DNA from 3 places in the Nonomuraea sp. NPDC050786 genome. Region 1 is predicted to be linked to each of the others. Evidence: riboswitches for the same ligand, from Rfam matches in the RefSeq annotation. Region 1 holds a riboswitch; each other region holds the start of a gene.
The links. Region 1 has a riboswitch for cyclic di-AMP ahead of AB0H84_RS17705 (CHAP domain-containing protein). Riboswitches for the same ligand answer to the same signal wherever they lie in the genome.

Region 1 (7,048 bases):
GGATTTCTTTCTTTCGTGACGGGGCTCAGCTCGCACGGCGGGTGCGTTCGTGGGCGGCGACGGCGACGACCACCAGGAGGGCCAGGGCGACGGCGAGCGGCAGTGCGGGGCCGACGTGCAGGTACAGGGTGGCCCCGATGAGGGCGCCGAGGAACATCGCCACGACGGACGCGGACCGGCGCAGGGCCGCCCGGCCGGGGGTGTCGGCGGCCAGGCCGGTGAGGGTGCTGGTGAGGACGTTGGTGACCAGGTCGGGGACGGCCAGCCCGCGTACGGAGGCGTTCTGCAGGCCCATGCCGTACGCGAGCAGTCCGATGAGCGCCGCCCTGGGGCCGGTGTGATGGTGACCTGAGATCAGGTCCACGGCGAAAGCGGTGGCGACGAGCAGGGCGTGTGCGGCGGTAGCGGTGGCGAACGCGCGCCGGGCGTTCGCCACCCACCTGCTCGCCTGCCCGACGGTCCACGCGCCCGCTCCGAAGGCCGCGAGGGCCAGGAGGGAGGCCCATGCCGACATCTCGCGATCTCCGGCCAGGGCGAAGCCGAGGAAGACGATGTTGCCGGTCATGTTGGCCACGAAGACGCGGCCCAGGCCGAGGAAGCTGATGGCGTCCACGAGGCCGGTGACGACGGCCAGGAGGATCAGCAGGGCGGGCAGGACGCCGTGCGGGTTCGCGCCGCGGGGGAACAGCCCGTCGGCGACCCACTGGAGTCCGCCTCTCACGGACGCTCCGCGAGCACGGCTCCGGGTGGGCTGGGTCCCATGGCGGCTCCTTGGCGGGCGAGGCTTCGCGCGTGGCTCTTCTCCGGAGCCTGCTCCCCTGAGGGGTCTTCCCAGGTGACGGGCCCCTCACCCGAGCCGGCCGCCGCCACCCGCCCCGCCCGGCCTGCGCTGCCCGGCCCGCACTGGGGTGGAGCGGCGCGCTGCCGGGTGATCGGCCTGTACGTCCGGGCTCCGGCCCGAGCACTCGAAGGAGCCCGAGCACTCGAAAGAGCCCCGCCCAGCGTTGCCTGCACAAACGCGACGAGCGCGCACCCCCGAGGGGACGCGCGCTCGTCGCGGTGGCGGGAAGGGTCAGCCGGCGTACTGCGGGTAGCCGTAGCCGACGACCTGGGAGGTCGGGCGGATGCGCTCCTCGACCTTGCCGTTGCCGGTGTTGCCCTCGACGGTCGAGATGGTGCCGTCGCCGTTGTCCTTCTCGACGAACCCGACGTGGTTGATGGCGTCGAGGTCCTTGCTGCCGTTCCAGGCGAAGAAGACGACGGCGCCGGGCTTGGGCTCGGTGCCGAAGCGGTGGTTGGCCTGGAACCACTTGGCGTAGGCGACGGTGTAAGCGTCCCAGCCGACCTGCGGGCGGGCGCCGATCTGCTCGCCGACCCAGGAGACGAACATCGCGCACCACGGCGCGTTGATGTATTCGGCGCGGGTGCCGCCGTCACGGGCGATGGTCTCGGCGGCCCGCTGCGAGGCGGCGTACCACTTCTGGTACGGCGTGCCGCCGCCGTAGGCGTTCTCGGAGATGCCGACCTGGGACTTGGCGAGCGCCAGGACCTGGGCGGCGGTAACGGTGATCTTGGTTTCCCGCTTGGCACGGTCGTCGTCGTGCGTGTTCGCGGCGGCCGCGGTGACCGGCAGCTTCTCCTGGGCGGCGGCGGTGCCCATGTGGGCGCCGAACCCGGAGGCGAGGACGGTGGCGCCGAGCACGGCTCGGGCGATGTTGGTCTTCGTGGCACCGGTGATGCGGAATTTGGCCATCGAGGGGGTTGCTCCTTGCTTCCATGCCGCTTACCGGGTTAGCTGACGGGTTCGGGCGTGGAAGCTGCCCTACGGCACCGAAGTGCCGATTCACCCCAAGGACGTGGGTCCCCGGTTCCGCACGCAGGCGGATTCAGCGGTCACAGGACGGTCCTGTGATGTGTTGTGCGATGGTCGGACATCGCCGGACAAACCGGACGAATGTCACAAGAATGCCTTAAACGTAATACATAAGGCAAGAGGTTACAAATCCGTAACCCTCCCGCTAGGCGAGCTGCCTGCGGGCAGCGGCCAGGAGCCCCATCATGGCAAGGGACTCGTCAAGCGGCATGACCGAGCTCTCGGTCCTGCCTTCGGCCGTCGCGGCGCGGACTTCGCGGAGCTCCCCGGCGTAGCCGTTGTCCGCCGGATCGAGCACATGCTCCTCCGGCTCCATGGCGGGCCCGGAAAGTAAAATCCGCTGCGGCGCCCAGAACGGGGCCTGGATGTCCGCGCGCATCCGAGTCCCTACAACACTGGCCTGGTTCGGGTAATTCCCGAGCAAGGAAGTTTCCACCAGAGCCCGCCTGCCGTCGGGGTAGAGCAGCACCCCGGCCGCCTCCGCGTCCACCCCGTTGGGCGCCAGGGAGCCGGTGATTCGCAGGTCGGAGGGCATGCCGAGGAGCAGCTGAGCCAGGCCGAACGGGTAGATCCCCAGGTCGAGCAGGGCCCCGCCGCCCAGCTCCGGCGCCCAGAGCCGGTGCTCCGGATTGTAGGGCTTGGCGAAGCCGAAGGTGGCGTGCACGGAGCGGATGTCGCCGAAGCGCTCGTCGGCCGCGATCTTCTGGATGAGCGGGTTGAACCGCATCCACATCGCTTCCATCAGGAACACGCCTGCCTCGCGCGCCAGCCGTACCATCTTCTCCGCGTCGTCCACGGTGGCGGCCAGCGGCTTCTCGCACAGAACGGCCTTGCCCGCGGCGATGGCGGCCTCGGCCACCTGCAGGTGCTGGGCGTGCGGCGTCGCGACGTAGACGGCGTCCACGGCCGGATCGGCGCACAGCTGCTCATAGGAGCCGTACGCCGACTCCGCGCCCAAGGTGGCGGCGAGCTCCTGCGCCCGGCCTAAGTCCCTGGACCCGACGGCGGCCACCCGCATTCCCGGCTCGGCCACGATGGCCGCTCCCACGGTCCGCGCGATACCGCCTGTCGCCGCAATGCCCCACGCAAAATCCCGCACGCGGAAGATCGTAGACCAATCACCTCATGTTGAACGTGTCCGGGTCGGGGCCGAAGCGCTCGCCCCTGTTCAGCGCGCCGATGGCGGCCATGTCCTCCGGGTCGAGGACGAAGTCGAACACGTTGATGTTCTCGGCCATCCGCGAGGGGGACACCGACTTCGGGATGACGACGTTGCCGAGCTGCAGGTGCCAGCGGAGCACGATCTGGGCGGGAGTCCTGCCGTACTTGCCGGAGAGCACGGCCAGCGCCGGGTCGTCGAGCAGCCCCCGCCCCTGGCCGATCGGGCTCCACGCCTCGGTGAGGATGCCGTTGGCCTCGTGGAAGGCGCGCATCTCGTGCTGCTGCAGGTACGGGTGGAGCTCGATCTGGTTGATCGACGGCACGATGCCGGTCTCGTTCATCAGCCGGGTCAGGTGCTCCACCGTGAAGTTGGAGGTGCCGATGGCCTTGGCCCGCCCGTCACGGTAGATCTTCTCCATCGCCGTCCACGCCTGCACGTACCTGTCCTGCTTCGGCAGCGGCCAGTGGATGAGGAAGAGGTCGATGTGGTCGAGGCCGAGCCGGGTCAGGGACTCCTCGAAGGCCGCCTCGACACGGCCGTGGTCGGCGTTCCACAGCTTGGTGGTGACGAACACCTTCTCGCGGGGCAGCCCCGATTCGCGCACGGCCTGGCCCACGCCGTCCTCGTTGCCGTACGCGGCGGCGGTGTCGATGTGCCGGTAGCCGGTCTTGAGCGCGGTCGTGACGGCCTGCGCGGCCTCGTCGGCGGGGATCTGCCAGACCCCGTAGCCGAGCTGCGGGATCTGCACGCCGTCGGTGTTGAGCAAGAGTGAGTTCATGCACTCCATTGTTCATGTCGCGTTTCTGGGGGCTTAAGGCGGTGGGGCTAGCTTGAAGCGGTCGTGAACGGGCCATCACCCGGCTGGGAGGAGCAGGAGTGGTCGAACAGGCGTCGGCCTGGGTGGAGTCCCCGCTCCAGATGCTGTGCGCCGTCGAGGCCCACCACGCGGGAGTGCTCGGCCCCAGGACGGTCGTCGTGCCGCGCTCGGGCCTTCGGCCGCTGAAGGCCACGCGCCGGGAGCTGAGGTCTCTGGGCCTGCCGGACGGCCTGGAGCTGGCCGAGCCGCGTGAGCGCATGCCCAGGCGCGTGCAGGCCGTCGGCGACGCCTTCTCCGGCAAGGTGCAGGTGCGCTGGCTCACCTCGCGCCCCGGCCGCATCGTGATCGTGGACGACGGCCTGGCCACCCTCCGGCTGCTCGAGCTGCTGGCCGCCGGGCCGTACCGGCCGCTGCTGCGGGCCAGGGCCCAGCCGACCAGGCTGCGCACCGCGCTGGGCCTGGCGGCCGCGCTGCGGCTGCGCCTGAGCGACGTGTCCGTCTTCACCGCCCTGCCCGTGGACCAGGCCTTGGAGGAGGCGGTACGGCGGGCCGGCATCGACCTGGTACGCCACGAGTTCGCCTGGCTGCGGGCCCAGCCGCCCAGCGCAGAAGGGCCCGCTGAGCGCACGGTCGTCCTCGGCACCTCGCTCGTCAGGAACGGCCTGGTGCACCGCGACCACTACCTGCGCTGGCTGATGGACCTGGCCGCGCGCGAGCCGCTGGCGTACTACCCGCATCGCCGCGAGGACCCCGTCGACGTCGCGCTGATCCGGGAACGCCCGGGGATCACGGTCCACGACGCCGGCGTGCCCGCCGAGCTGACGCTGCGCGGGCTCGACGCGGGACAGCGCGTGCTCAGCCTCCCCTCGACCGCGATCACCTCGCTGCGGGTGCTGCTCAGCCCGCGCGGTGTCGCCGTCGAGCCCGTGGAGGTCCCCGACAACTGGTGGACCAGCAGGGCGGCCCCCGCCCTTCGCTCGCATCTGACAGGAGTGTCCGGTTGAAAGTGTTGGCGGTCGCCGACTCCGACTCGTACCTGAAGTGGGCGGCCTGCCTGCTCGGCGACCTGCCCGGAGGTGAGGCGGAGCTGGTGGTGGTGCGTACGCCGATCACGCCGTCGGCCGAGCAGATCGCCGCCGCCGTGGCCGGTACGGGGTCGCCGTCGGGGCCGCCGCCGGTGCTGTCGGCCAGGTCCGTGCGGCGGCTGGCCGAGCGCACCCGGCCGGACGTGGTGCTGGTCGCCTGCACGGGTCCGGTCGTGGACGTGCTGGTGGCCGACGTGTTCGCGGGGCTGCGGCCGCGGCCGGTGTTCGTCAGCGGGCTGCCGGGCATCTCGGTGCCCGCGACGGAGAAGGCGTGGCTGTTCCGCAGCGGGTGCGACCTGTTCGTGGTGCACAGCGAGCGGGAGGTGGCCGAGTTCTCCGAGATCGCCGCCAGGCTCGGCGGGGGAGGGGCGGTGGGCCTGGCCAGGCTGCCGTTCCTGCGCTCGGAGTCGGCCGCGACGGGCGGGAACCGGGTGGTGTTCGCCACCCAGGCCAAGGTGCCGCGCGAGCGGGAGGAGCGCGAGCGCGTGCTGTTGGGGCTGGCCGAGCTGGCCCGGCTCCGCCCCGAACTGGACGTGGTCGTCAAGCTGCGCGCGCTGGAGGACGAGCGGCAGACGCACAACGAGCGCCACCACTACCAGCGGCTGTGGCGGGAGATGGGGGAGCCGGGGCAGCTCTCCTTCCAGGCCGGCTCGATGCACGACCAGCTCACGCGGGCGGCCGGGTTCGTCACGGTGAGCTCGACGGCGGCGCTGGAGGCGATCGCGCTGGGCGTGCCGTCGCTGGTGCTGAGCGACTTCGGCGTGAACGCCGAGATGATCAACCTGGTGTTCGAGGGCAGCGGGCTGCTGGGCACGCTCGACGACGTGGCCAAGGGGGACTTCCGGGCCGCCTCGGGCGAGTGGTGCGCGGCCAACTACTTCCACCCGGCCGAGCGCAACGACTGGGCTCGGCTGCTGGCCGGGCTGGTGGCGGGCGGCGGTTCGCGGGTGCCCGCGTCCTCGCTGCTGGACGGGCCGGAGCACGCGGCGGCGCGGCGCCGGGCCCGGCTGCGGGTGGAGGTGCACCCCTCGATGCTGCGGGCGGGCTACCGCGCCAAACGGCGGATGCGCCGCTACCTCAAGGCCCTGGGCTGACCACCGTCGTCGATTGTTGGCTGGACGGCATCGCCCAGGGCATCAGCTCGGCGGCCAGAGCCTTGCTCCACGGCCGGGCGAGAGAGCGCAGTTCCTCGCAGCGGGCGACGCCCAGTGCGGTGTACGGAGCCGTCCCCATCCGGTCCGTGGCCTCTTCGATCTCCGCACGCCGCCTTCGGCCTTCCTCGGTGAGAGCTCCCTCGAAGAGCCAGCCACGCTCCTCCAGCCCTTGTACGGCGGCGGCCCAGTCGGCCTCGGGCCATCCTCGCGTACGCCTGAGCACCTCGGATGCGACGGCGCCGGTGGCCGCGTGGGTGACGAGGGCTTCGATGCCGCTCAGGCCGGCGGCCAGGAGGGCGGCGAGATGGCCGTCGCCGCGATACTCGCGCAGCAGGGTCTGGGCATGCCAGAGCACCAGGTGGGGAGCCTTGGGCCAGGGCAGTGCCGCGTGCGCGGCATACAGAGGCCGCCCGCTGAGCTCGGCCGCGACGGTCTCCGCCGCCTGGCGGGCCAGTGCTGCTGCCCGCGACATCTCCGGCGAGTCCACGGCATCGCCCAGCACGCGGCGCAGCGTGGCGTCCACCGATTCGAGCCGGGCGGCCAGGATGTCGGAGGGGGAGGCGATCTGCCAGGCGGCCGGGATCGCCTGCCGTACCAGATCAGGGTTGAAGTTGTAGAAGGTCGCGATCACCACTTCAGCGGGAACCGGGCCGAGAGCGGCGGCCCGGGAGGCGAAGTACCCCATCCGGCCGCTCAGCCCGAGGCTCTCGTAGGCGGCTCCCGCCTCGGGAGAGAAGTAGATCATGCCGTGCAACGGCTCCAGAGTGCGCCAGGTCCGGCGTTCCTGCGTCATGCCAGCGAAAATACCGACCGGTCAGTATGGCGTCCACCATTCTTCAGCCCTGGTCCGGGAACGGCCGGCTCAGATCGCCGAGCGGATCTTCCTGCGCAGCCGGGTGAGCGCGGTCGGCCGGGCCACCAGGCCCAGTGTCTCCAGGCGCTTGCGCTTGAAGTAAC
Region 2 (7,048 bases), on a different contig from region 1:
GGCTCCAGCCACCGGAAGGCCCGCTCCAGCAGCGGGATCCGCCGCTCGCCGTGCGCCCACTCGTAGTAGGCGCGCTGCGCCTCCACGTGCGCGCGCAGCCCGGGCTGCCCGAACGGCGCCAGCTCCCCGGCCGTGAACCGGGCCTGGTGCAGCGCCGCCAGGACCGCCACGGCGGCGTCCTGGAGCCTGCGCCGGTCCGTCGGCGCCGCGTCCAGCAGCCAGCTCCCGAACGTGTACGGCATCACGTCCGGCGGCACGTCGCCGTCCTCGCGCTCCATGACGAGGAACGGCGTACCGAGATGCCGGGGGTCGGGTTCGTACCAGAGAGCCCTGGGCGCTGGAATCCCAGCTTTTTCCCTGGCCAGGCGCATGATCCCGAACTGCGTCCGCAGGTCGTACGAGGGGAACACCGGAACGGCCTCCACCGCAGGTGCGAGCCTGGCTACACAGCGCGTCACCCCTTCGCCCCAGGCGGCGGTGAAGAAGAGGGTCTCGCTGGACATGCCGTTCTCGGACGGCCTGGACACTCCGGACACCGAGGTTCTCACGCCGAGCCTGCCGCTCAGCCAGACGGCCAGGCGTTCGCCCAGCTCCTCCAGGTCGCGGGTGGACGTGCGGATCTCATCTGTCACGGTCGGCCTCCCAGGCTCCGGCTCAGTCGTACATCACCAACCAAGCGCTCGTCCATACAGGGGTGACCGTTACGGTCAGGTACGCGGCAGCCGTACCCTTGTCTGAAAGGGCATGTCACGAAGGGACAAGTGGGATGAGTTCAGCGGGTGAAGGCCTGTCTCGCCCGCTTCCCGAGCAGGTGCGGCTCAATGTCGTCGATCTGGCTTCTCAGGTGCTCGGGACGATGCCCGCTGTCTCCATACCTCCGCCGCTCCGCGGCATCGCCAAGTTCGACCCCCGTAAACGTGCCAAGCTCGGCAGCGCGCCCATCGCGGCGCAGCTCGAGAACGACAAGAAGTTCCGCGAGCTGGTGGCCGAGTCGGTGGCCGCCGGCTGGCCGGAGCTGGTCGCCTCGCTGGCCGAGGGGAACGTGCCGCCCGCCGCCGACCCGGTGCTCGTGGCCGCGGCCGCGTACCTCACGCGGCCGCCCGGCTGGGCCGAGATGATCGAGGCCGCCCGCGCCGACCTGGAGCAGTCGGCGGCGGCGGCCGAGGGGTCGGAGCGCGAGGAGGCGGTCACCCGGCTGCGCGAGCAACTGGCCGCGCAGAAGAGCGCCGCCAAGGAGGAGTCCGACCGGCTGCGCGAGCAGCTCAAGGCGGCCCGCGCGGAGAACTCCGACCTGCGGCGCAAGCTCCACGAAGCCCGCGAGCGGGCCAAGGCCGCGGTCCGCCATGCCGAGGAGATGGAGCACGCGGCAGAGGAGGCCAGGTCGGCCGCCTCGGCCGCCTCCGTCTCGGGCGAGTCCGAGCTGCGGCGGCTGCGCGAGCGCCTGGCCGACGTGGAGAAGCAGCTCGAAGCCTCGCGCCGGGCCGCCCGTGAGGGCAGGAGCATCGAGGACGCCCGCATCAGGGTGCTGCTCGACGCGCTGCAGGACGCCTCCGCCGGGCTGCGCAGGGAGCTGGCCCTGCCCACGACGATCAGCCGGCCCGCCGACTCGGTCGCCGCCGTCACCGGCGAGCGGCCCGGCGTGCGCGGCGTCCCGGCCCGCGCCCTCGCCGACGACGACCCGCAGCTCCTCGACCAGCTCCTGGCCCTGCCGCAGGTCCACCTGATCATCGACGGCTACAACGTGACCAAGACCGGCTACGGCACGCTCACCCTGGCCGACCAGCGCAACCGGCTGATGACCGGGCTCGGCGGGCTGGTGGCGCAGACCAGGGTCGAGGTGACCGTGGTGTTCGACGGGGCCGAGCTCAACGCCCCCGTGCAGGTGGTGGCGCCGCGGGGGGTGCGGGTGCTGTTCAGCGACCCCGGGGAGATCGCCGACGACCTGATCCGCCAGCTCGTCCGCGCCGAGCCGCCCGGCCGGGCCATCGCCGTGGTGTCGTCGGACCGCGAGGTGGCCGAGTCCGTCAGGCGGATGGGAGCCAGACCCGTTCCGTCTGGCCTGCTGCTGCGCAGGCTGGGCCGGGGCTAGATTACGGCCTGGCCGTCCATCACGATTTACCTCTTTGGGTGAGACCTCACCCGCCACTTCTGTACTATTTCGCCCCAGACATCATCCCTGGGAGGCGACACAGTGAGGTTTGGCAGGGTGCCGGTGGCCGCGGGTCTCGCGTTCGGGCTGATCCTGTCCCCGATAGGTCCGGCCCTCGCTGATCCCAAGCCGACGCTCCGGCAGGCCAAGGCCAAGCTCGAGAAGCTCAACGACAAGGCGGACAAGGTCGTCGACCGCTACAACACCGCCACGGAGCGCTTCAAGGAAGCCAAGAGCGCTTACACCAAGCTGAACGACAGCTACGAGCGCAAGCTGGCGACCGTCGCGGACCTGCGCGCCCAGGTGATCAACATGGCCGTCAACGGCTACAAGCTCGGTGCCTACCCGACCTCCCTGCCCGGCCTGGTCAGCACGGACGACCCCTCGGCGCTGCTGACGGGGCTGACGCTGGCCGGGCAGATCTCGAAGGAGGAGGCGGCGAAGCTGGCCGCGTTCGACCGCGAGAACCGCGGGCTGAAGACGGAGCGGGACAAGGCGGAGCAGGCGCTGGAGGCGGCGGACAGGGAACGGGACGGCGTCGAGAAGGAGCGCAAGGAGGTCATGAAGCTGATCAGCCAGCAGAAGAAGCTGCTGGACAAGCTGAATGCCTACAATCCCGGCAATCCGCACAGCGTCGGCATCAAGTACACGGGTCCTGCCTCGGGCAACGCCGCCGCCGTCCTGCGCTTCGCCTACGCGCAGGTCGGCAAGCCGTACGTGTTCGGCGGCACCGGACCGAACGGCTGGGACTGCTCGGGCCTGACCCAGGCGGCGTGGCGCGCCGGTGGCGTGTCGCTGCCGCGTACGACGTGGCAGCAGTGGGCGTGGGGGGCCGGCCGCAAGGTCTCCCTGAGTGAACTCCGGCCCGGGGACCTCATCTTCAGCAACGGACTGGGCCACGTCAGCATTTATGCCGGCAACGGGCAGATCGTCCACGCGCCCCAGACCGGCGACGTGGTCAAGGTCGTCAAGCTCTCCTCTTACGGCAGCGGCCTCGTGGGAGCCATCCGCCCGTAACCGCCTTTTCTCCGGTCCCGCTACGGGGCCTGTCCGTTCTTGGAACGTTCCAGAAGAAATGTGACAAACGCGACATTTGCCACCTGACAAGCCACCCTGAAGCCAAATGTGAGCAGTGTCACATTCCGATAACGGAACCTGGCGTTCCAGCAGCGGCTTGTCATCTGACAGCCCCCTTTATCTGATCTTTACAGCGCATGTCTCGCTTTGCTGTTTCTTGACGGTTCCGCATAGCTTCTGGCGTCGTCGCGTTGAACAAGCCATGTCCTCCGCGCCCTGAAGATCCGCCGGTTGCCGCCCCTATCCCCGTTTCACCTTGATCGGGCGGTGACCTGCCGAGTCCGTGCAGCCAGGAGGCACGGAGCCGGGGACCCAGCGATCCCAGTAGTCCCCAGGGATCAGGGGTGAATCGGCGCCAGTCGCGCCGTAGGGCTACTTCCAGGCCCGAACCCGTCAGCTAACCCGGTAGGCGTTCGTGGAAGTCCCAAGGAGAAATCCTGTCTACGTCCCCGCATAACCCCCGTCTGTCCCGCCTTGCCCTGAGTGGCGCAGCGCTCACGATGACCGTGACGGCCGGAGGTGTGGTCCTCCATGCCCCGACGGCTCAGGCGGCGACGAACACGGCCGCTTCGGCGGCCACGGCGGCCACGGCCGCCCGCACCTCGAAGTCGGCCAGGGCCGCGGCGCTCAGAGCGGCCAAGGCCGCCCGGCAGAAGTCCAAGGCCCGCAAGGCCGTCGCGGTGGCCAAGCACCAGATCGGTGACCCGTACCGGTACGGAGGCACGGGTCCTGGCTCGTTCGACTGCTCCGGCCTCGTCCAGTACGCCTGGAAGAAGGCCGGCGTGCGGATCCCGCGCGTGGCGAGCAGCCAGTTCGTCCGCATCAAGAACAAGGTCTCCTGGCGGCACCTCAAGCCGGGCGACCTGATGTTCTTCAGCGGGCTCGGCCACGTGGGCATGTACGTCGGCAAGGGCAAGATGGTCCACTCGCCGCGGACAGGCGAACGGGTACGCATCGACAAGCTGAGCAGATGGCGCAAGGCGTCCTTCGTCGGCGCCGTCCGTCCCGGCATGTGACCGAGCCCCCCGCCCGAACGCGTTTCGGGCGGGGGCTCGCTCTTTTGCGCTGAAGTCTCCGTGGGCCGACTACGATCGGGCGTCGTGTCCGGGTGGGTGAGTCGAAGGTTGGCGATGGTCTCCATCGCGCTCCTCGCTCTCGCCCCCGCCGCCGCCCCCACCCTCGATGCGCCGATCCTGCCGCCGCAGGCCCGCGGGCTGTGGCGTGACGGTGCGGTCGTGATCCACGGAGCGCGCTCCGTCGTCGTCGGCCACCACGCCCCGGAGGGCGAGCTCCACGAGCTCGCGCGCCGGGCCGACGCGGCAGGGCGGCGGGTCTCGGTCGTGCTCGGCCGGCCGGTACGACCGCTGATCGTCGTCCCCCGCTCCGCCGCGGAGGCCGCCCGGCTGGCCGGGGTGGGACAGGTCGACGGGCTGGCCGCGCTGGCCGACGGCGGCCGGGTGATCGTCGTCCCCGAGCTCTTCGCCAAGCTCAACCCCACCGGCAAGGACGTCGTACTCGCTCACGAGCTCACCCACGTCGCCGCGGGCACCGACCACCTGCCCGTCTGGCTCTACGAGGGGTTCGCCGACTACGTGGGGTACCGCGACTCCGGGCTCCCCGTGCGGACCGCCGCCGCCGAGCTCGCCGCCGAGGTGCGTTCCGGGCGGCTCCCAGGGGAATTGCCCGGACCTGCCGCTTTCGCGGCCGACGGTCGGGACCCCGTACGGCTCGCGCGGGCGTACCAGGAGGCCTGGCTGGCGTGTCGCTTCCTCGCGGACCGGTTCGGTGAGGGGACGCTGGTGAGGCTCTACCGTGATGCCCGGGCAGCCGGCGTCGATCGGGCGCTCGCCGCGCTCGGGCTGTCCGCGGCCACGCTGACCGCACGGTGGCGCGACTACGTGCGGGACCAGCTCGCGTGAGGGAGAGGAGCGGCGTGGACGTTCACGCTCAAGGGGGGCAGGGGCATGGGGAAGGTATCTCCGTGAACGGGGACGGAGCGCGTGAGGCCGCCGGCGGGCAACGGCTGAGGCGGCAGGCGGCGGTGGCGGCCGTGGTGCTCGCCCTGATCATCCTGGCCGTGGCCGCCTTCAGCACGCCCTGGCGCCTGCTCGCCTCCGGGCCGCCGGACCCCGCGCGTGACTTCACCGCCGCGCAGATCGCCAGGGCCGAGGCGTTCGACGCGGCCACCACCGTGCCGAGCTACCTGTCGCTGGCGCTCACGCTCCTCCTCGCCGGTCTGCTCGTGGCCACCCCGCTCGGCGCGAAGGCCGTGGGCTGGCTCAAAGGCCCGTGGTGGATACGCGTGGTGCTCGGCGTCGTCGTCATCACCGTCATCGTCGAGCTGCTCAAGCTGCCGCTCGGGATCTGGTTCGAGACGATGCTGCGCGGTTACGGCCTGTCCACCCAGGACTGGGGGGCCTGGGCCGGTGACCGGCTCAAGAACATCGGCGTCGAGACGTTCATCCTCTGCCTCATGCTCCTCGTGCTCATGGCGCTGGCCCGCAGGATCAAGCGCTGGTGGATCCCGGCCGCCGCCGGGGCCTTCGCGCTGACGGTGGCGATGTCGTTCATCTATCCGGTGGTGTTCGAGCCGCTGTTCAACGACTTCACGCCCATGCGGCAGGGCGCGCTCCGCGCGAGCCTGCTCGCCATGGCCCAGCGGGACGGCGTGCCCGTCGAGGACGTGCTGATCGCCGACGCCTCGCGCAGGACGACGGCGCTCAACGCGTACGTGTCCGGCTTCGGCGCCACGCGCCGGATCGTCGTCTACGACACGCTGCTCAAGGCCCCGCTGCGGGAGGTCGAGCTGGTCGTGGCGCACGAACTGGGCCACGCCAAGCACAACGACGTCCTCTACGGCACCTTGATCGGCGCCCTGGCCGCCGCTCTGGGCGCCATGCTGCTGTTCCTGGTCTTCGACCCCGTACGCCGCCGCACGGGCGTCACGTCGATCGGCGACCCCCGCGCGGTCGGCGCGATCATGGGGTTGATGACGCTCGGCTCGCTGATCATGGGTCCGGCCCAGAACCTGGTCAGCCGGCACATCGAGGCCAGGGCCGACCTGCACGCGCTCGACCTCACGCGCGATCCGGCCACGTTCATCGCCATGCAGAAGCGCTTGGCCGTCACCAACGTTTCCGACCTGTCGCCGGATGCGGTGGAATATGTGCTCTATGCCTCCCACCCTTCGACACCTGAGCGCATCGCCATGGCCCGCGCATGGGCCAAGGTGAACGGCGTCCCAGTGCAGTGACAGGGGCGGTGGATTCCAGTGCGGAGTCGGGTGCCGGGGGCAAGGTGCTCATCGTCACGAACGACTTCCCGCCGAGACCTGGCGGCATCCAGTCGTTCGTGCACGGCCTCGCCCTGCGGACGCCTGGCGTGGCCGTCTACGCGCCCGCCTGGCCGGGCTGCGAGGAGTTCGACGAGCGCCAGCCGTACCCGATCGTGCGGCATCCGACGCGGCTGATGCTGCCGACCCCGGCCGTCGCGCGCAGGGCGGCCCGGCTGGTGGCCGAGCACGGCGCGCGGACCGTGGTGTTCGGCGCGGCGGCGCCGCTCGGGCTGCTCGCGCCCCGCCTGCGCGCGGCGGGCGCGCGGCGGGTGGTGATGCTCACGCACGGCCACGAGGCCTCGTGGGCGAGCGCGCCGGGCTTCCGCGCGGCGCTGCGCAGGATCGGCCGGCACGCCGACGTGGTGACCTACCTGGGCGAGTACACCCGCCAGCGCCTGGTCGCCGTCATCCCCCCGGAGAAGCTGGTACGGCTCGCGCCCGGCGTGGACGTCACCCTGTTCCACCCCGGCGCGCCCAAGGCCCGGCTG
Region 3 (7,048 bases), on a different contig from region 1:
GTAGTCGATGCCCGAGATGAGCCGGTCGTAGGCGATGACCGGGACCTTCTTCTGCTTGGCCTGGTTCACCAGCGGGGCCACCGCGTTGGCGTCCACGGCGTCGAGGACCAGCACGTCGGCCTGCTGGGTGAGCGCGGCCTCGACCTGCTGCTGCTGCTTGGGCGCGTCCTGCTCGGCGTTGCTGTAGAGGATCTTGCAGTCGGGGCAGAGCGACTTGACCTTCGCCTCGAAGAGGGGGCGGTCGAACGCCTCGTACCGGGTGGTCTTGGACTCGGGCAGGAACAGCGCGATCGTCCTGCCGCCCTGGCTCTGCGTGGTCGTGGTCGTGGTGCCTGTGGTGTTCCCGCAGGCGGCGGCCAGTAAGACCGCCGCGACAGGGATTGATCGCCATGCTCGGTGCATCGCACTTCGTCCTTCCGAATGTGCCGCCCCTGTGCTTGGTAAGAAAGGTAATTTACTATCAGCCTCGTTGGCTAGATTTCTTTCGAGGAGGTTGGACGATGCGGGGTGACCTGGGCAATCCGCGCCTGCTTCGGGTGCTGAACGAGCGCCGCCTGCTCGACCACCTCCAGGAGCACGGCCCCGCCTCCCGTACCGACCTCGCGAAGATCACCGGCCTGTCGAAGCCCACGGTCTCCGCGGCCCTGGCCGGGCTGGAGGAGGACGGGCTCGTCCATCTCGTCGGGGAGCTCTCCGGCCGTCCCGGGCCCGTCACGTCCCTGTACGACGTGAACGCCGCTGCCACCCACGTCGCCGGCATCGACATCGGCCGCGACTGGATCAGGGTCGCCGTCGCCGACCTTCGCGGCACGTTCGCCGGCCGGACCGACGGACGCAACACCGCCCGTACCTCCGCCGAGCTGGCCCTCCTGGTCGGGGAGCTGTGCCGGGCCGCCGCTCGGGAGGCCGAGCTCGACTGGCCGTCCATCGCGTGCGCCGTCGTCGGGTCGCCCGGCGTGTACGACCCCGCTCTCGGCCGCCTGGAGTTCGCCCCCAACCTGCCCGGCCCCGACCTGGCCGAACGCCTGCGCGCCGCGCTGGAGGTGGACCTCGTCATCGAGAACGACATCAACCTGGCCGCCGTCGGCGAGCACGTGCACGGGGAGGGGCGCGGGAAGGGCAACTTCGCGCTCGTGTCCATCGGGACCGGCGTCGGCATGGGCATCGTGATCAACGGCGAGCTGTACGTCGGCGCCCGCGGGGCGGCCGGCGAGGTCTCCTACGTGCCCGCCGCCGAGGAGCCCGCGCCTCCGCCCGACGACGCCCTGGCCCACGGCGCCACGGAGGCGGTGACCGCGGCCCCCGGCGTCGTCCGCGCGGCCCGCGCCGCCGGCCTGACCCTGGACACGGCCAAGGAGGTCTTCGCCGCGGCGGCCTCCGGCGACGCCGTGGCCCGCTCGGTGGTGGAGGCCGAGGGCCGCCGCATCGGGGGGCTGCTGGTGGCGGTCGCGGCGGTGCTGGACCCCGAGGTGATCGTGCTCAGCGGCGGCGTGGGCCGCAACCTCGACCTGCTGGGCGCGGCCATCGAGGCCCGGATCGCCGAGCTGGGCCCGCTGCGGCCGATGGTGGTGGCCAGCACGCTGGGCGACAGCGGCGTCCTGCTGGGGGCGGTCGCCCACGCCAGGACCCGCGCCTGGGACCTCATCTTCGACGCTCGCCTTCCCTGAGCACGGCTCGGGGAAGGCGGGCGGACCTTGCCGTGCGTTTTCTACAGGGTCGCCTTGAACGTGGCGGGCGCCGGTGCGCGGCGCTGCTCCTTGAGCCTGGCCCAGAGGCGTACGCCCTTGGGGTCGGGGCGGACGGCGCCCACGAAGGAGTCCCTGCGCCAGTCGGTCAGGCGCTCTTCCTTGACCACGTCACCCGTGTGCGGCGAGTGGACCATGTAGCCGGGCCGGGAGATCATCCCGACGTGCCCGAGGCCGTGGAAGAAGACGAGGTCGCCGGGTTTGAGGTCCTTCCAGGCGATCTTCTTGGAGAACGCGCCGTACTGTTCGGCGGCGGTGCGGGGGAGCTCGATCCCCCCATGCTCGTACGCCCTGAGCATGAGCCCGGAGCAGTCGTACCCTCTCGGGCTGGCGCCGCCCCACACGTACGGTGTGCCGCGCTTGCTCATGGCGAAGTCGAGGGCGATCTTCCAGGCGGGTTTCGGCGCCTGCTGTTCCCGGATGCGTTTGATCTCGGCACCGGTCAGTGTGGTGGGGTCGGTCAGGGTGGTGGGGTCTTCCTTGGGGGAAGCCTGGGCAGGGGTGGCCAGGAGGAGTCCGGCGGCGCCCACCGCCAGGGCAATGGCAATGCGAGACAGGGGTCTGTCCTTCCATGCGGCCGGCCGGGTTAGCTGACGGGCTCGGGCCTGGAAGTAGCCCTACGGCGGTGCATGCCGATTCGCCCCAGGGGGGAGGTGGGTCCCCGGCTCCACGCAACCGCTGCGTGGATTAGGCCCGACGGACTCTAACGAAACGGTCAAAGAACCGCAATACGCACAAAACGGACGTCCGAGAAATGAGATGGAGTGTTCGTCAGTCGAGACGACGCGGTAAGGTACGGCCCATGGAGTCGCGTAACATCCGTCTGGCAGTCATCCCCGGTGACGGCATCGGCACCGAGGTCGTGGCCGAGGGCCTCAAGGTCCTGGAGGCCGTGGGCACGAAGATCGAGCCCACGCACTACGACCTCGGAGCAGCCCGCTACCACCGCACCGGCGAGACCCTGCCCGACGCGGTGCTGGAGGAGCTGCGCGGCTACGACGCGATCCTGCTCGGCGCCGTGGGCGACCCCAGCGTCCCGCCGGGCATCCTCGAGCGCGACCTGCTGCTCAAGCTGCGCTTCGCGTTCGACCACTACGTCAACCTGCGCCCGGTCAAGCTCTTCCCCGGCGTGGAGACCCCGCTGGCCGACACGCCCGCCGAGGACATCGACATGATCGTCGTCCGTGAGGGCACCGAGGGCCTCTACGCGGGCACCGGCGGCGCCATGCGGCGCGGCACGCCGCATGAGATCGCCACGCAGGAGTCGCTCAACACCGCCTACGGCGTCGAGCGCGTCGTGCGGTATGCGTTCGAGAAGGCCAAGTCGCGCCCCCGCAAGAAGCTGACGCTCGTCCACAAGACCAACGTGCTCACCTACGCCGGCGACCTGTGGCAGCGCACGGTCAACCGCGTGGCGGAGGAGTTCCCCGAGGTCACGACCGACTACTGCCACATCGACGCGGCCTCGATGTTCTTCGTGAGCCAGCCCGAGCGGTTCGACGTGATCGTCACCGACAACCTGTTCGGTGACATCATCACCGACCTCGGCGCGGCCATCGCCGGCGGCATCGGCCTGGCCGCCAGCGGCAACATCAACCCCGAGCGGACCGCGCCCAGCATGTTCGAGCCGGTGCACGGCAGCGCGCCCGACATCGCCGGCCAGGGCAAGGCCGACCCGACCGCGACCATCCTGTCCGTCGCCATGCTCCTCGACCACCTCGGCCTGCACGCCGAGGCGGCCAAGGTCGAGCAGGCGGTGGCCGAGGACATCCTCGAGCGGCTGACCGGCTGGGCCGGCCGCACCACGCACGAGATCGGTGACGACATCACCGCGCGAGTATCCGGCTAGGACCGCCTAGCCCCACGAGCGCCTGGTGGTCCGCAGAGGACCGCCGGGCGCTTTTTGGCGTCCAAACGGCCTAACCACCCCATTGGCCGCTTGCCATCCCATATAGCGAGACAATAAGAAGTACGGGGCTGCCCGCGGGCAGCGCCGACCACCGTCGCCTATCCGCAGCTTCCTGTAGGTTTGGGCAGATTTCGCAGAGAGAAGGACCTCCGTCATGACCATCGCTCAGAAGCTCAGCTTCGATGTGCAGCTATCCGACCACGCTCGCACCGCTGCCGAGCGAGAGCAGGTACTGGCGAACCCCGGTTTCGGGCAGATCTTCACCGATCACATGATCTCGATCGACTACACCGAGGGGCAGGGCTGGCACGACGCCAGGCTCATGCCGTACGGCCCGCTCTCGCTCGACCCGGCCACCTCGGTCTTCCACTACGCGCAGGAGCTGTTCGAGGGGCTCAAGGCGTATCGCCAGACCAACGGCTCGATCGTGACGTTCCGCCCGTACGCCAACGCCGCCCGCTTCAACCAGTCGGCCCTCCGGATGGCCATGCCGGAGCTGCCCGAGGAGACGTTCGTCGAGTCGCTCGAGCTCCTCGTCGAGACCGACAAGGAGTGGGTGCCGACGACCGAGGGTCACAGCCTCTACCTGCGCCCCTTCATGATCGCCACCCAGGCGGGGCTGGGCGTCAACTACCCGTCGAAGATGTACAAGTACATGGTGATCGCCTCCCCGGCGGCCTCGTACTTCACGGGCGGCATCAAGCCCGTCTCGGTGTGGCTGTCCACCGAGTACACGCGTGCCGCCCCCGGCGGCACGGGCTTCGCCAAGTGCGGCGGGAACTACGCGGCGGCGTTCGTGGCGCAGCGGCAGGCGGTGGAGAACGGCTGCGACCAGGTGGTGTGGCTGGACGCCCACGAGCACAAGTACGTCGAGGAGATGGGCGGGATGAACCTCTTCTTCGTCTTCGGCGACAAGCTCGTCACCCCCGCGCTGACCGGCACCCTGCTGCCCGGCATCACCAGGGACTCGATCCTGGAGCTCGCCGGCGACCTGGGCCTGGAGACCGAGGAGCGCCTGATCTCGGTCGAGGAGTGGCAGGCCGGGTGCGCGTCCGGGGAGCTCACCGAGGTGTTCGCGTGCGGGACGGCGGCCGTGGTGACGCCGGTGGGCTCGGTGAGGGGCGCGGACCGCTCCTGGACGGTCGGGGACGGCACGCCCGGTCCCGTGACGATGCGCGTGCGTGAGGACCTCGTGGGCATCCAGTACGGCGCCCGCCCCGACCCCCACAACTGGATCCACAAGATCGCCTAGCGTGAGGTGGCCGGGTCCCTGCGGGGCCCGGCCAGCACGTTCCCGGCTAGTTCTTCCTGATCATCGTCATGCCGTCCGCGACGGGCAGCATGAGCACGGTCACCCGCGGGTCCTCGATCACCAGGTCGTTGAACTGCCTGATCTCCACGGTCGTCGCCTCCTCGTGCGCCGGGTCCGCCACGTGCCCCCGGCGCAGCGTGTTGTCCGCCAGGATCAGCCCGCCGGGCCGCAGGCGCTCCATGACCAGCTCGTAGTAGCCGGGGTAGTTGCCCTTGTCGGCGTCGATGAAGGCCAGGTCGATGGTCTGGTCGAAGGCGGCGAGCGTCTCCAGCGCGGGCCCGAGCGTGAGCGTCACCCGGTCGGCCACCCCCGCCCGCTCCCAGTAGCGGCGGGCGACGGACGTCCACTCCTCGCTCACGTCGAAGCAGTGCAGCCGCCCGCCGGACAGCCCCCTGGCGATGCACACGGACGAGTAACCGGTGAACGTACCCACCTCCACGACGACCTGGGGCGCCACGAGCTGGGTAATCATGGTCAGGAAGGTGCCCTGATCGGGGGAGATCTGCATGCCGGCGGCGTCCCCCGTGGACTCGGCCGTCTCCTTGGCCAGTTCCTCGAGCAGGGGGTCCGGCGGGGTGGAGTGGGCGAAGACGTACTGGGCGACGGCGGCGTCAAGGAGATATGCCTTCATGCGGCCATTCTTCCGGTTTCAGGTAGTGTCTGCGCGATCAATGACGTGAGAGTGGGCAGATGATGAAGCGGTTGCTGGCGGTGGCGCTCGCGTGCGTGGCCATCGCGGTACTCGGGGTGCTGGCGTTCTCGGAGCCGGGCGAGTCGTCCCAAGAGGTGCGGCTGGCCCGCCAGGTGGACGGCTCGATGGTCCTGGCCGACCGGTCGAGCCACGCTCCCGTGCTCGACCTGTACGAGGACTTCGACTGTCCCATCTGCAAGGAACTTCACACCCGAGTAGACGCGACCATCAGGAAGCTCGCGATGGAGGGCAAGGTCAAGGTCGTCTTCCACCCTGTGACGATCTTCAAGGACGAGCCCATGCGCTCGAACTCCATCCGCGCCGCCGCTGCCGCCCGCTGCGTCCCCGAGGACAGCTGGCTCGCCTTCAGGGACGAGCTGTACGCCATGCAGCCGGCGCCGCACGGCGAGGCGTCCGGGTTCGCCGTCGAGGACCTGGTCAAGGCGGCCAGGCAGGCGGGGGCCACGGTGGACGAATGCGTCAGGTCGCAGTCGTACGCGCAGGCCCATCTGGAGGAGACCGCGAAGGTACGGCTGCAGGGCACGCCGACGGTGCTCCTCAACGGCCAGATGCTGGGCAACGAGGCATTCGACGCGGCGACGCTGGAGCGCGTCATCACCGGTGGCGACGGCGTCACCGTGTAGCGGACCGTCCCATGAGGTGAGATCGGTGTGCCAGATGGTGAATTCATGTGGCAGACTGGGTGGCACCATGTTCTACGGTCTGCTCATTATCGGCAGGCGCGCTGGCTGAAAAGGGACACCGCCAGCGCGCAGACCTCTCACGTCCGTGAGGGGTCTTTTTGTTTTCCAGGACCTTTCCAGGGACCTTCCCAGAGAACTTTCGAGAGAAGAGAGACTGATGGCCGACGACCGGTTCCACGTCTACGACACGACGCTGCGTGACGGCGCCCAGCAGGAGGGGCTCAACCTCACCGTCGCCGACAAGCTTGCCGTCGCGCGCCAGCTGGACGGTCTGGGCGTCGGATTCATCGAAGGGGGCTGGCCGGGCGCCAACCCCAAGGACACAGAGTTCTTCAGGCGCGCTCGAACAGAGCTCGACCTGAAGCACGCGCAACTTGCCGCGTTCGGCGCGACCCGCCGGGCCGGTATGAAGGCAGCCGACGACCCCTTGGTGGCCGCGTTGCGCGAATCCGGCGCGCCGGTCGTGACTCTTGTCGCCAAGAGCCACGACCGGCACGTGGAGCTGGCCCTGCGCACGACTCTCCAGGAGAACCTCGCGATGATCCGCGACACGGTCTCCCACCTGCGCGCGGAGGGCCAGCGAGTCTTCCTCGACGCCGAGCACTTCTTCGACGGCTACCGGTCCAACCCGGCGTACGCGCTCGAGGTCATCAGGACCGCCGCCGAGGCCGGTGCCGACGTCATCGC

Region 2: it holds a riboswitch for cyclic di-AMP, as region 1 does, so the genes downstream of both, AB0H84_RS06240 (C40 family peptidase) here and AB0H84_RS17705 (CHAP domain-containing protein) in region 1, are expected to answer to the same signal.
Region 3: it holds a riboswitch for cyclic di-AMP, as region 1 does, so the genes downstream of both, AB0H84_RS13190 (C40 family peptidase) here and AB0H84_RS17705 (CHAP domain-containing protein) in region 1, are expected to answer to the same signal.

The regions. Positions count from the first base shown of each region.
Region 1 covers NZ_JBFAHJ010000008.1:124,570-131,617, reverse strand. Annotated here, with positions in the region: gene AB0H84_RS17715 (alpha/beta hydrolase) at 1-19, shown strand, start outside; gene AB0H84_RS17710 (YoaK family protein) at 26-721, opposite strand; gene AB0H84_RS17705 (CHAP domain-containing protein) at 1,073-1,753, opposite strand; cyclic di-AMP (ydaO/yuaA leader) riboswitch at 1,766-1,902, opposite strand; gene AB0H84_RS17700 (Gfo/Idh/MocA family oxidoreductase) at 2,019-2,972, opposite strand; gene AB0H84_RS17695 (aldo/keto reductase) at 2,992-3,813, opposite strand; gene AB0H84_RS17690 (hypothetical protein) at 3,912-4,856, shown strand; gene AB0H84_RS17685 (DUF6716 putative glycosyltransferase) at 4,859-6,031, shown strand; gene AB0H84_RS17680 (hypothetical protein) at 6,015-6,884, opposite strand; gene AB0H84_RS17675 (alpha-2,8-polysialyltransferase family protein) at 6,954-7,048, opposite strand, start outside.
Region 2 covers NZ_JBFAHJ010000002.1:397,680-404,727, reverse strand. Annotated here, with positions in the region: gene AB0H84_RS06255 (phosphotransferase family protein) at 1-632, opposite strand, end outside; gene AB0H84_RS06250 (NYN domain-containing protein) at 767-2,089, shown strand; gene AB0H84_RS06245 (NlpC/P60 family protein) at 2,192-3,166, shown strand; cyclic di-AMP (ydaO/yuaA leader) riboswitch at 3,490-3,653, shown strand; gene AB0H84_RS06240 (C40 family peptidase) at 3,727-4,242, shown strand; gene AB0H84_RS06235 (hypothetical protein) at 4,357-5,145, shown strand; gene AB0H84_RS06230 (M48 family metallopeptidase) at 5,208-6,479, shown strand; gene AB0H84_RS06225 (glycosyltransferase family 4 protein) at 6,488-7,048, shown strand, end outside.
Region 3 covers NZ_JBFAHJ010000005.1:249,750-256,797, forward strand. Annotated here, with positions in the region: gene AB0H84_RS13180 (sugar ABC transporter substrate-binding protein) at 1-402, opposite strand, end outside; gene AB0H84_RS13185 (ROK family transcriptional regulator) at 501-1,667, shown strand; gene AB0H84_RS13190 (C40 family peptidase) at 1,709-2,275, opposite strand; cyclic di-AMP (ydaO/yuaA leader) riboswitch at 2,306-2,449, opposite strand; gene AB0H84_RS13195 (3-isopropylmalate dehydrogenase) at 2,548-3,594, shown strand; gene AB0H84_RS13200 (branched-chain amino acid aminotransferase) at 3,809-4,906, shown strand; gene AB0H84_RS13205 (O-methyltransferase) at 4,953-5,597, opposite strand; gene AB0H84_RS13210 (thioredoxin domain-containing protein) at 5,657-6,301, shown strand; gene cimA (citramalate synthase) at 6,519-7,048, shown strand, end outside.